DNA from 2 places in the Streptomyces sp. NPDC031365 genome. Region 1 is predicted to be linked to the other one. Evidence: riboswitches for the same ligand, from Rfam matches in the RefSeq annotation. Region 1 holds a riboswitch; the other holds the start of a gene.
What was found. Region 1 has a riboswitch for cobalamin ahead of ACZ5C2_RS21970 (energy-coupling factor ABC transporter permease). Riboswitches for the same ligand answer to the same signal wherever they lie in the genome.
Positions count from the first base shown of each region.

Region 1 (5,124 bases):
AGGTCCAACACGGGAGTGCCGTCGACCGCGTCGAGGTCGGTGACGTGAAGGTCCCGGCCGTCGACGTCGACCAGGCGCGGGAAGCTGATCGCGAGTTGGTTGGGGCGGCGGTGGTTGCGGTGCACGAAGGTGCCGGTCGCCGGCCATCGGGCGTCGCCGCGCGGGCTGCGGGCGTGCAACTGCACGTCTTCGGGGCGCGCCCGGTGGAAGCGCCAAACCACGGTGAGGTGCGAAAACTCCCCAATGCCCTGGAGGGTCTCCAGCGGGTACTCGTCGTTGAGCCGGATGATCGAGCGGACGCCGCCCTGGTAGTCGTCCAGGACCTGGGTGTGACCTCCGACGACCGTGGCGATCGAGCTGACCTCGTAGCTGGGCACCGTTCTTCCCTCTCCATCCCTCTGACTACCGGCACGGCTGCACGCCTCGCAGCAGGACGCCGACGTGATCGGGTGTCAGCTTATGGCTCGCAGCATCTCCCGGGCGCGGCGGTCGAGCTCCGCGATGTGACGGCCGCCGCGGCCGCGCACGGGAGACAGGTCACTCCGCATGCGGACGATGACGTCCCGGGCCCGTCCGGACTGCACGCCGGTCATGGCGTCCAGAGCGCGGCTCCAGGTCGCGCACGCCTCGTCGACGTGGCCCTGCTGCACCTGTACGGCGCCGAGGTAGCCGAGGGTCACGCTGTGGGTGCGGGCGTACTGCTGGCGGCGGCGGGTGGCGACGCTGCATTTGAAGTGGATTTCTGCGTCGAGCGGCTGCCCAAGATCGCGCAGGGCACAGGCCGTCTCGTGGGCAAGGGAGGCTTCCTGGAAGAAGCCCACGCGGCCCGGCGCCTCGTTGTTGTCGGCTCGAGCGAGGTCCCGTTCCGCGCGGCTGATGGCCGCGAGAGTTGCGGGATGGTCACCGTCGGCCGCCAGGGCTCGCGCGTGGACGATCGCGAGCAGGGCTTTCTCCCGGGGGCTCGCCTGACCGTAGCGGTCGCGGGACATGGAGGCATCGGCCAGGGCGAGTGCCCTACGCGGATGTCCGAGGTCCACGGCTTGGTGGGCAAGGGCGCGCAGGGAGCCGTCGTAGCCACGCCCGGCGAGCCCCGCCTGCAGCCGGGCCGCCCGGTCGAAGGCCCGCACGAACGCGGTCGCGCCGAGCCCCGCCAGGGACCGCCAGGCCGCGGCCCGGGTGGTGTGCCCGAGCCGCGCGGCCTGCGCCGCCCGGATGCGGCGCACCGAGTCGAGCAGCAGGAAGCTCATCCGGTACGTCACCAGGGCGACGTCGACCACGGGCGCGGGCACCCCGGCGCGCACCAGGCGCGGCAGCAGATCGGACATCGGGGTGGTGAACGCGAACAGCAGCACCCCGAGCGACGCCGCCGACGTCCGCAGCAGCAACTCCCCGGCGCGCGACGGCCCGTCGTCGGCCAGCGACACGAACCCCTCAGGTCCGCCGACCTGCACCAGCAGCGTCGCGGCGCCCGTCACGCAGAAACCCAACGGCACCTTGTACGCCCGCCACAGCCCCCGGCCCGGCACCCCGGCCGGGCCGAGCAGCAGCACCAGCGCCGTCACCAGCACCAGCGCCGCGCCCGGCCAGGCCGGCAGCGAGATCGCGAGCACGGTCAGGCCGAGCCCGAGCACGGCTTTGTCCACGGGATGGCGGCGGCGCCAGCGACTGCCGTGCGCCGCCGCGTCGATGGGCAGCACGGGAGGTCAGTCCCCGTCCGCTGCCGGGCCCTTGGCGGGTTCCCCGGCATCGGCCGAGGCCGCCGCGCGGGCCCGTTCCTCGCCCTGCCGCCTGCCCCGGCGCAGGCCGAAGTAGTAGGCGAGGACGCCCGCGCCGATCGCCGCCTGGAGGGAGAACAGCCCCGACTCGATCTCCCCGGACGGCGGTTCGTACAGCGGCGAGAACCAGGGCTCGTAGTCCGGCTCGTTCTCGACGATCGCCGTCTCCGCCTCGCCGTCGGCGCCGGTGAACGGCTCCTCCTTGTGGTCGCCCAGACCGAGCGCCAGCGGCAGCACCGCCAGCGCAGCCACCGCGAGCAGCAGCAGATTGATCTTCGTGTTGCGCTTCACCGGGCCACCGCCGCACGCTTCGCGGGCCTCGCCAGCAGCACCCCGAGCCGGGTCAGCTCCCCCTTGCTGGACTGCACCAGCAGCCGCATCACCAGCACCGTCAGCAGGCCCTCGCTCACCGCGAGCGGGATCTGCGTGACGGCGAAGATGGCGCCGAACTTGCCGAGCGCGCCCAGGAACCCGCTGCCCGGGTCGGGGAACGCCAGCGCCAGCTGGACGCTGGTGACGCAGTACGTGGACAGGTCGGCGACGAACGCGCCGCCGAAGACGGCGCCCATCAGCGGCACGTCGTACCGGCGCAGCAGCCGGTAGACCCCGTATCCGGCCCAGGGGCCGACGATCGCCATGGAGAAGACGTTGGCGCCGAGCGTGGTCAGCCCGCCGTGCGCCAGCAGCAGCGCCTGGAACAGCAGCGTGATGGTGCCGAGGACCGCCATCAGCGGACGCGGCACCCCAGGCGATCGCGTGCGCCGGAGGCAGGAAACCCTCGGCTATGTGCATGGCTCAGCAGACCCTCTCCAGCACCTCGTGGATGGTTGACGCGCCTTGGCCGGTCTCCTGGCTGACGGGTACCACCGCCCGTGCCCCGCCTTCCCGGGTCCCGAAGGACCCAGTGGCTGCCCGTAAGGGCTGGAGCCGGACTTCCCGATCAAGTGGCGAGGGCCGCACCGGCATCACACCGGATTTCCCGTTCACCAAGGCGTGGTGACAGTAATCGGCCCCCGGGGGTGGTGACAAGCGGGCATCAGGGGCGCGAATCCGGGCGCACACCCGCACACCGGTGCACTCGGACACCCCGGAGGTGCCATGTCTCACACTCGACGGCCCTGGAGGAGTTCCGGTGGACCGCGGAGGGGGCCCCGGTCAGCGCCAGGCTGACCGGGGCCCCTCGTCGGTACTGTGGACGGGACTCTCAGACGTACGGCATGAAGGTGGCCACGAACAGGTTCTCGTCGCCGTCTTCCGCCGCGCTCTCGAACTCCTCACAGACCTCGGGTCGAGCGAGGCAGGGGAAGTCCTCGTAGCTCTGCACCGTCACCCCGTATTCGGGATGTTCCGCCGGAGTGTCCCCGGACAAGAGCAGCGGACCGACTCCGCCCGCTCGCGTGCTCCAGCCCGCCGACCGGAGGGACTTGGCGATGTCCTCGGCGGGATCGCCGTCCGCGGACACCGGGGAGACGGCAAGGAGGGCGAGCGATTCCTCCCAGTCGTTCCCCGGGTTCGAGGAGTGCCCTTCGGCCAGGATGCGCACATTCCCGGAAGCGGCGGACTCGACCACGTCGTCCGGCACACCGGGCAGCTGCATCCACTCACGGATGAGAATCCACCCGGCCGCCAACACGACGACGGCCACGGCCGCTCCCGTCAGGCGAAGCGTTCTTGTCCATTGCAGGATCATCCACAGTTCCTCACGACGTTGGAGCAAAAGCCGCCCGGATCCCCGTACTGAGTGGCCGGCAGCGACGACAGCCCGAACAGGTCGGACATGGACTGCCCGGTTCCGGACAGGTAGGCCATGTTCGCGTCGAACCGCGCCGATCTCCTGGAGATGATCGAGCTGCTCTGCGCCAGGTTGTCACCCGGGACGCGCAGACGGGCCGCCTCGTCGTCGCTGAGCGAGTAGCCAAGATACGCCTGCTTGGCGTTGCTGCCCCTGGTGGTGTCCACCTTCAGTTTCAGGACCGCGACGGAGACGGCGAACTCCTCGTTCACATTCAGCGCGTGACGGATGGCATCGAGCGATGTGCCTTCGAATTCATCGTAACCGGCGTCGATCAGCGTCTGGCGAGCGGTCGCCGCCTTCATCTGCACGGAGCCGGAGCTGGGGTCCCTGTCGATGAGCCTCGCGGTCCACGCGCCGCCAGTGGAGACCCCCCACTTCGCCATCTCGTCCAGGCCCTCCGGCCACGTCGTGTAGAACGGCTGCTCCTGCATGAGCAGGGCGACGACCAGTTGCTCGTCGACACCGTACTTCTTCGCGTAGGCGAGGCCCCAGGCGACGGTCTGGCTGCTCAGCTTCTGCGCGTCGGCCTCGCTTCCGCCGTAGGAGTCCGTCCCGGGGGCCGGGTCCAGATCGACGCTCGGCTCGACGTAGTCGATGTCCCAGCCGCCCGCGCTGTTCATCCGGCAGCTGTACCCGGACTCGTCGCACTCGACCGGGCGGTGGCCGTCGTACTCGATGAACGTGGACGGGTTGCCGCCGCCGAACGCGTAGCGGTTACCGGTCATCAGATCGGTACCGAGACCCATGTCGGCGAGGGCGCCGTTGTACATGTCCCGGGTCGTGAAGCGGTTGAGCCCCGGGTCGTAGTTCCGGAAGCCCATGTCGTAGGTGCCGGAGTGGGCGTCCCAGCGCTTGGCGTTGTAGCGGTAGGGGTTGTACGCCTCCTTGGTGGGATCGGTGGCGCTGGGCTTGTCGACGCCGGTGAACTCGGAGTCGTCGTCCGCGCCGTAGGCGGTGTAGCCGTAGGTGGCCTTGGTGTTGCCGGTGTCGTCGGTCAGGGTCTCGACGTCGGTGTGGCTGTTGTAGCCGTAGTAGCCGTCCTCGGTCGTGCCGTCGCCGTTGTGCTTGACCTGCGACAGGCGCTCGCCCCACGGGCTGTACTGGTAGGACTTGGTCAGCTCGCCGGCGACCTTCTCGTCCAGGACCTCGGTCGACAGGCCCAGGTACGCGAAGTCGGTGGTCTTGCCGTCCGTCGTCTTCGACGCGGTGCGGTCCAGCGGGTCGAAGGTGTACTTCGTCGACTTCAGCGCGCCGGTGTCGTCCATCTTCTGGGACTCCACGACGTGGTCGAAGCCGTCGTACACGCTCCGCTCGACGATCTCACCGTCGGAGGTGACCGACTCCTGACGGCCGAAGGGGTCGTAGTTGTAGTCGGCGGTGACGCCACCGGTGCTGGCGGTCAGCAGCCGGTTGCGGTCGTAGCCGTAGACGGTCTCCTTGCCCTTGACCGTCTGCCGGATGACGTTGGCGTTGTCGTCGTGGACGTAGGTCTCGGTGGCGGCGCCGTTTCCGGTCTTCACCGACTCCCGCAGCCGGTCGGCCGGGTCGTAGGTG
Region 1 is NZ_JBVIIM010000015.1:3,280-8,403, forward strand. Features, by position in the region: gene ACZ5C2_RS21955 (SAM-dependent methyltransferase) at 1-377, opposite strand, end outside; gene cbiQ (cobalt ECF transporter T component CbiQ) at 453-1,697, opposite strand; gene ACZ5C2_RS21965 (energy-coupling factor ABC transporter substrate-binding protein) at 1,704-2,066, opposite strand; partial or broken gene ACZ5C2_RS21970 (energy-coupling factor ABC transporter permease) at 2,063-2,567, opposite strand; cobalamin riboswitch at 2,598-2,781, opposite strand; gene ACZ5C2_RS21975 (hypothetical protein) at 2,980-3,465, opposite strand; gene ACZ5C2_RS21980 (golvesin C-terminal-like domain-containing protein) at 3,462-5,124, opposite strand, start outside.

Region 2 (5,124 bases), on a different contig from region 1:
CGATCCAGAAGACCGGCGCCGCCTCCAGGGAGTACGCGAGGGAGGTGACCGTACGGTCGAGGAGGGAACCGGGGCGGCGGGCGGCGAGCACGCCGAGCACGGTGCCGAGCAGCACCGCGACGGCGAACGCGACGGCGCACAGCAGCGTCGACCAGACCAGGCGTTCGCCGATGACCTCGGCCACGGGCCGGCGCATGACGGTGGACAGGCCCAGGTCGCCGCCGAGCACGGAGGTCAGCCAGTCCCACCAGCGGGCGGTGAACGGCCGGTCCGCGCCGAGGTTCTCCCGCAGCCGGTCCAGGGTCTCCTGGTCGGCGCCGAGCGCGGCGGTGCCCGCGTAGGCCTTGACGGGGTCGAAGGGGGATGCGGCGGCCACGGCGAACACGCCGAAGGTGACGACGAGGAGCACCGGCACGGCGTACAGGGCGCGCCGTGCCGTGAGCCGTGCCATCGATCCCCAGAGGGCGCGGGTCATGCCTGGGGCTGCCAGTCCTCGACGTTCCACCAGGGACCGCCGGCGAAGCCGTGCTCGTGCGGTTCGGTCTGGGTGGTGAGGTCCTTCCAGCGGTCCTCGAGGACGTACATGTGGTCGATGTGGGTGAGGAAGGTGTAGCCGGGGTCCTTCACCAGCGCGCGCTGGAGGTCGTCGTAGGCGGCCTCGCGGGTCCGGGGGTCCAGGCTGCGGCGGCCGGTGTCCAGGGCCTCGTCCACGGCCGGGTTGTCGTAGCGGGCCATGTTGTTGAAGCCGTTCCCGGCGAGGGAGGAGTGCAGCAGGGTGTGGAGGCCGAAGTCGGGGTCGCCGGTGCTGCCGAAGCCGGCGAGGACGGCATCGTGCTTCATACGGGGTTCGATGACCTCCCAGGTGGCGCTCTCGACCTTGACGTCGATGCCGGTCTTCTTGGCGTCGGAGGCGTAGGCGAGGGCGTGGTCCTGGCGGACCTTGTCACCGGAGGGGTAGTACAGGGTGAAGCGGGCGGGGCGGCCGTCCTTGGCGCGGATGGCGTCCTTCCCGGGCTTCCAGCCGGCTGTGTCCAGTACGCGCCCGGCTTGGGCGAGGTCCTGGGGCCGCTCGATGTCCTCGGCGAACCAGGGGTCGTCGAGGGGCAGGGGGCCGTAGGCGGGGCGGCCGGCACCGTCGAGGACCGTGTCGACCATGGCCCGGCGGTCCACGGCGAGGTCGAGGGCGCGGCGGATCGCGAGGTCGCCGGTGACGGGGTTGCCGGTGGGGAGGGTGACCGCGCGGAAGTCGTACGACGTGGCCCGGTAGGTCTTCTTGCCGTCGTCGTTCTCGAAGGTGGCGGCGAGGTTCGGCGGGAGGGTCGCGCCGTCGAGGTCACCGGAGCGCAGCCGGGTGGCGCGGACGTCGTCGTCGGCGACGATCGCCATGGTGAGCCTTTTCACCTTCGGCGCACCGCCCCAGTACTCCGGATTGGCCTCGAAGGTGAGCTTTTCGCCCTTGCTCCAGCCGGTGAGTACGTACGGTCCGGTACCGACCGGCTCGGTGTTGAAGGCGCCCGTGTTGGGATCCTGCCTTCCGGCGATGTGCTCGGGGACGATGGGCAGGACCGTGCGGGCGGCGAAGCCCGCGTAAGGGCGGTCGAGGGTGAAGACGACCTTGTCCTCGCCGTCCGCCTCGACCTCCTCGAGGGCGGCCAGTTCACTCCGGGCGGTGTTGTTGGTCTCGTCGGCCAGAACCGTGCGGTACGTGAACACCACGTCGTCGGCGGTCAGCGGCTCACCGTCGCTGAACTTCACGCCGTCACGCAGGGTGTACGTGTAGGTGCGGCCGCCGTCGGTGATCTCGGGGAGCGTCTTCGCCAGCGCGGGCTCGAGGCCGAGGTCGGCGTTCCGGGCGAGGAGTCCGTCGAAGATCTTGGAGTTGCCGTCCTTGCCGTAACCGAGCAACGGGCTGAGGGTGTCCGGTTCGGTGGAGACCCCGATCACCACGGACTCGGCGTCCGCGCCGCCGTCCGCGCTGCCGCTGCCCGGCGCCGAGCAGGCGGTGACCACCGCGGCCAACGCCACCGCGGCCGCGCCCCGTATTCGTCGGGTCGTCATCGAACCTCACATCCCTATTGCTTAACTATCGCTGTTGCATATTAGTTGCAGCAAGGTTCTGCCCATGACGGCGGCCCTCCAGTCCTCCGCCCCGGCGGGCGACACGATGCGCGTCAAGTCCGCAGGTGCACGCCGGGCCACGAGCCTCCGGGCGCCGTCCGCGCGCCCCTGGTGACCGCTTGTCACCGGCCCGGTCCGGGCACTACTGTCACCACGCCTTGGTGACGGGAAATCGGTGCGATACCGGTGCGGCCCTCGCCACTGTGATCGGGAAGTCCGGCTCCGGCCCTCACGGGCAGCCACTGGGTTCTTCGGAACCCGGGAAGGCGGAGCACGGGCGGTGGTACCCGTCAGCCAGGAGACCGGCCAAGGCGCGTCAACCATCCACGAGGTGCTGGAGAGGGTCTGCTGAGCCATGCACATTGCCGAGGGTTTTCTGCCTCCGGTGCACGCGGTCGCCTGGGGCGTCGCGTCGGCGCCGTTCGTCGTCCACGGAGCCCGGTCACTCATCCGTGAAGTCAGGGAACATCCCGAGAGCACCCTGCTGCTGGGCGCGTCGGGAGCGTTCACGTTTGTCCTGTCCGCACTGAAACTTCCGTCCGTGACGGGGAGTTGCTCCCACCCGACCGGCACGGGACTCGGCGCGATCCTGTTCCGGCCGCCGGTCGTGGCGGTGCTGGGCACCATCACGCTGCTGTTCCAGGCGCTGCTGCTCGCCCACGGCGGGCTGACCACGCTCGGCGCCAACGTCTTCTCGATGGCGGTCGTCGGCCCGTGGGCCGGGTACGGCGTCTACCGGCTGCTGCGCCGGTACGGCCTGCCGCTGATGGGTGCCGTGTTCTGCGGCGCGTTCGTCGCCGACCTGTCGACGTACTGCGTGACGAGCGTGCAGCTGGCGCTCGCCTTCCCCGACCCGGGCAGCGGATTTCCGGGCGCCCTGGGCAAGTTCGGCTCCGTCTTCGCCGTGACGCAGATTCCGCTCGCGGTGAGCGAGGGACTGCTGACCGTACTGGTGATGCGCATGCTGGTGCAGTCGAGCAGGGGTGAACTGACCCGGCTCGGGGTGCTCGTGACAACGGTGGGTGTCCGCAAGCCGGCGGAGCGGGCCGGGGCGGTGACCCGATGAGCCGCAACGCGAAGATCAACAGCCTGCTGCTGCTTCTCGTCGCCGCGCTGGCGGTGCTGCCACTGGTGCTCGGGCTCGGCGACCACAAGGAGGAGCCGTTCACGGGTGCGGACGCCGAGGCGGAGACGGCGATCACCGAGATCGACCCGGAGTACGAACCGTGGTTCTCGCCCCTGTACGAACCGCCGTCCAGGGAGGTCGAGTCGGCGCTGTTCGCCCTCCAGGCGGCGATCGGCGCGGGCGTCCTCGCCTACTACTTCGGACTGCGGCGTGGGCGGCGGCAGGGCGAGGCGCGGGCGCTGGAGCGGGCGCTGGAGCAGCCGTCGGAGCAGCCGCGGGAGCAGCCGGGGGAGCAGCCGGGGGGCGAGGCCGGCCCTCGCCCCGGCACGGACGCCGGGGCCGGTGCGGGCGACGGCGGCGGCTCCACGTCCGCGTCGCGGGGCTGAGCCTTCGTGCTGTCGATCGACGCGGCGGCGCACAGCAGTCGCTGGCGCCGCCGTCATCCCGTGGACAAAGCTGTGCTGGGACTCGGTCTCACCGTGCTCGCGATCTCGCTGCCCCCCTGGCCGGGCGCGGCCCTGGTGCTGGTGTCGGCGCTCGTGGCGCTGCTCGGCCCGGCGGGCGTGCCCGGGCGGCGGCTGTGGCGGGCGTACCGGGTGCCGCTGGGCTTCTGCCTCACGGGAGCACTCACACTGCTGGTGCAGGTGGGCGGTCCGGGCGGGTTCGTGGCACCGGCCGACGACGGGCCGCTGCGTGCCGGGGAGTTGTTGCTCCGCACGTCGGCGGCCTCCCTCGGAGTACTGCTGTTCGCGTTCACCACCCCGATGTCGGATCTGCTGCCGCGCCTGGTGCGCGCCGGGGTGCCCGCGCCGCTCGTGGACGTGGCGCTGGTGACGTACCGGATGAGCTTTCTGCTGCTGGACTCGGTGCGCCGGATCCATCAGGCGCAGGCGGCCCGGCTCGGGCACACCACCCGGGCCGCGACCTGGCGTTCGCTCGGCGGACTCGGGGCCACCGCGTTCGTCCGGTCCTTCGACCGGGCATCGCGGCTGCAGTCGGGGCTCGCCGGACGCGGCTATGACGGCACCCTGCGCGTACTGGTGCCCGAGGCCCGTGTCTCCGTGCGGTTCACGGCGCTGAGCGTGACCCTCCTGGCGGCATTGACCGCCCTCACCCTCGTACTGGAAAGGCCGTTGTCATGACGGAGCCCGTGCTGGTGACCCTGCGGGGTGCGTCCTTCGCGTACGAGGACGGCCCTCCCGTGCTCAGCGGCCTCGACTTCGAGGTGCGCGAGGGGCGCGCGCTGGCCCTGCTGGGGCGCAACGGCAGTGGCAAGACGACGCTGATGCGACTGCTCAGCGGTGGACTGCGGCCCGACAGAGGTGAGTTGACCGTCGACGGCAAGGTGGTGCGGTACGACCGGAAGGGGCTGACGGCGCTGCGGACCACCGTGCAACTGGTGGTGCAGGACCCCGACGACCAGTTGTTCGCCGCGTCCGTCGGCCAGGACGTGTCGTTCGGGCCGCTGAACCTCGGCCTGTCCGACACGGAGGTGCGCGACCGCGTGGCCGAGTCGCTCGCCGCGCTGGACATCACGGCGCTCGCCGACCGGCCCACACACCTGTTGTCCTACGGGCAGCGCAAGCGCACGGCGATCGCGGGCGCGGTCGCCATGCGGCCCCGCGTCCTGATCCTGGACGAGCCGACGGCGGGCCTGGACCCGGACGGCCAGGAACGCCTGCTCGCCACCCTCGACGGGTTGCGTGAGGGCGGCACCACGGTGGTGATGGCCACCCACGACGTGGACCTCGCGCTGCGCTGGGCCGACGACGCCGCCCTGCTCACCCCGTCGGGGGCGCACACCGGGCCCGCGGCCAGGATGCTGGGCCGCGCGGATCTGCTCGCGGCAGCGGGGCTGCGGCTCCCCTGGGGCGTCGCGG
Region 2 is NZ_JBVIIM010000006.1:42,701-47,824, forward strand. Features, by position in the region: gene ACZ5C2_RS12120 (ABC transporter permease) at 1-451, opposite strand, end outside; gene ACZ5C2_RS12125 (ABC transporter substrate-binding protein) at 472-2,058, opposite strand; cobalamin riboswitch at 2,261-2,443, shown strand; gene ACZ5C2_RS12130 (energy-coupling factor ABC transporter permease) at 2,474-3,184, shown strand; gene ACZ5C2_RS12135 (energy-coupling factor ABC transporter substrate-binding protein) at 3,181-3,630, shown strand; gene cbiQ (cobalt ECF transporter T component CbiQ) at 3,637-4,386, shown strand; gene ACZ5C2_RS12145 (energy-coupling factor ABC transporter ATP-binding protein) at 4,383-5,124, shown strand, end outside.
Region 2: another riboswitch for cobalamin. It lies ahead of ACZ5C2_RS12130 (energy-coupling factor ABC transporter permease); the one in region 1 lies ahead of ACZ5C2_RS21970 (energy-coupling factor ABC transporter permease).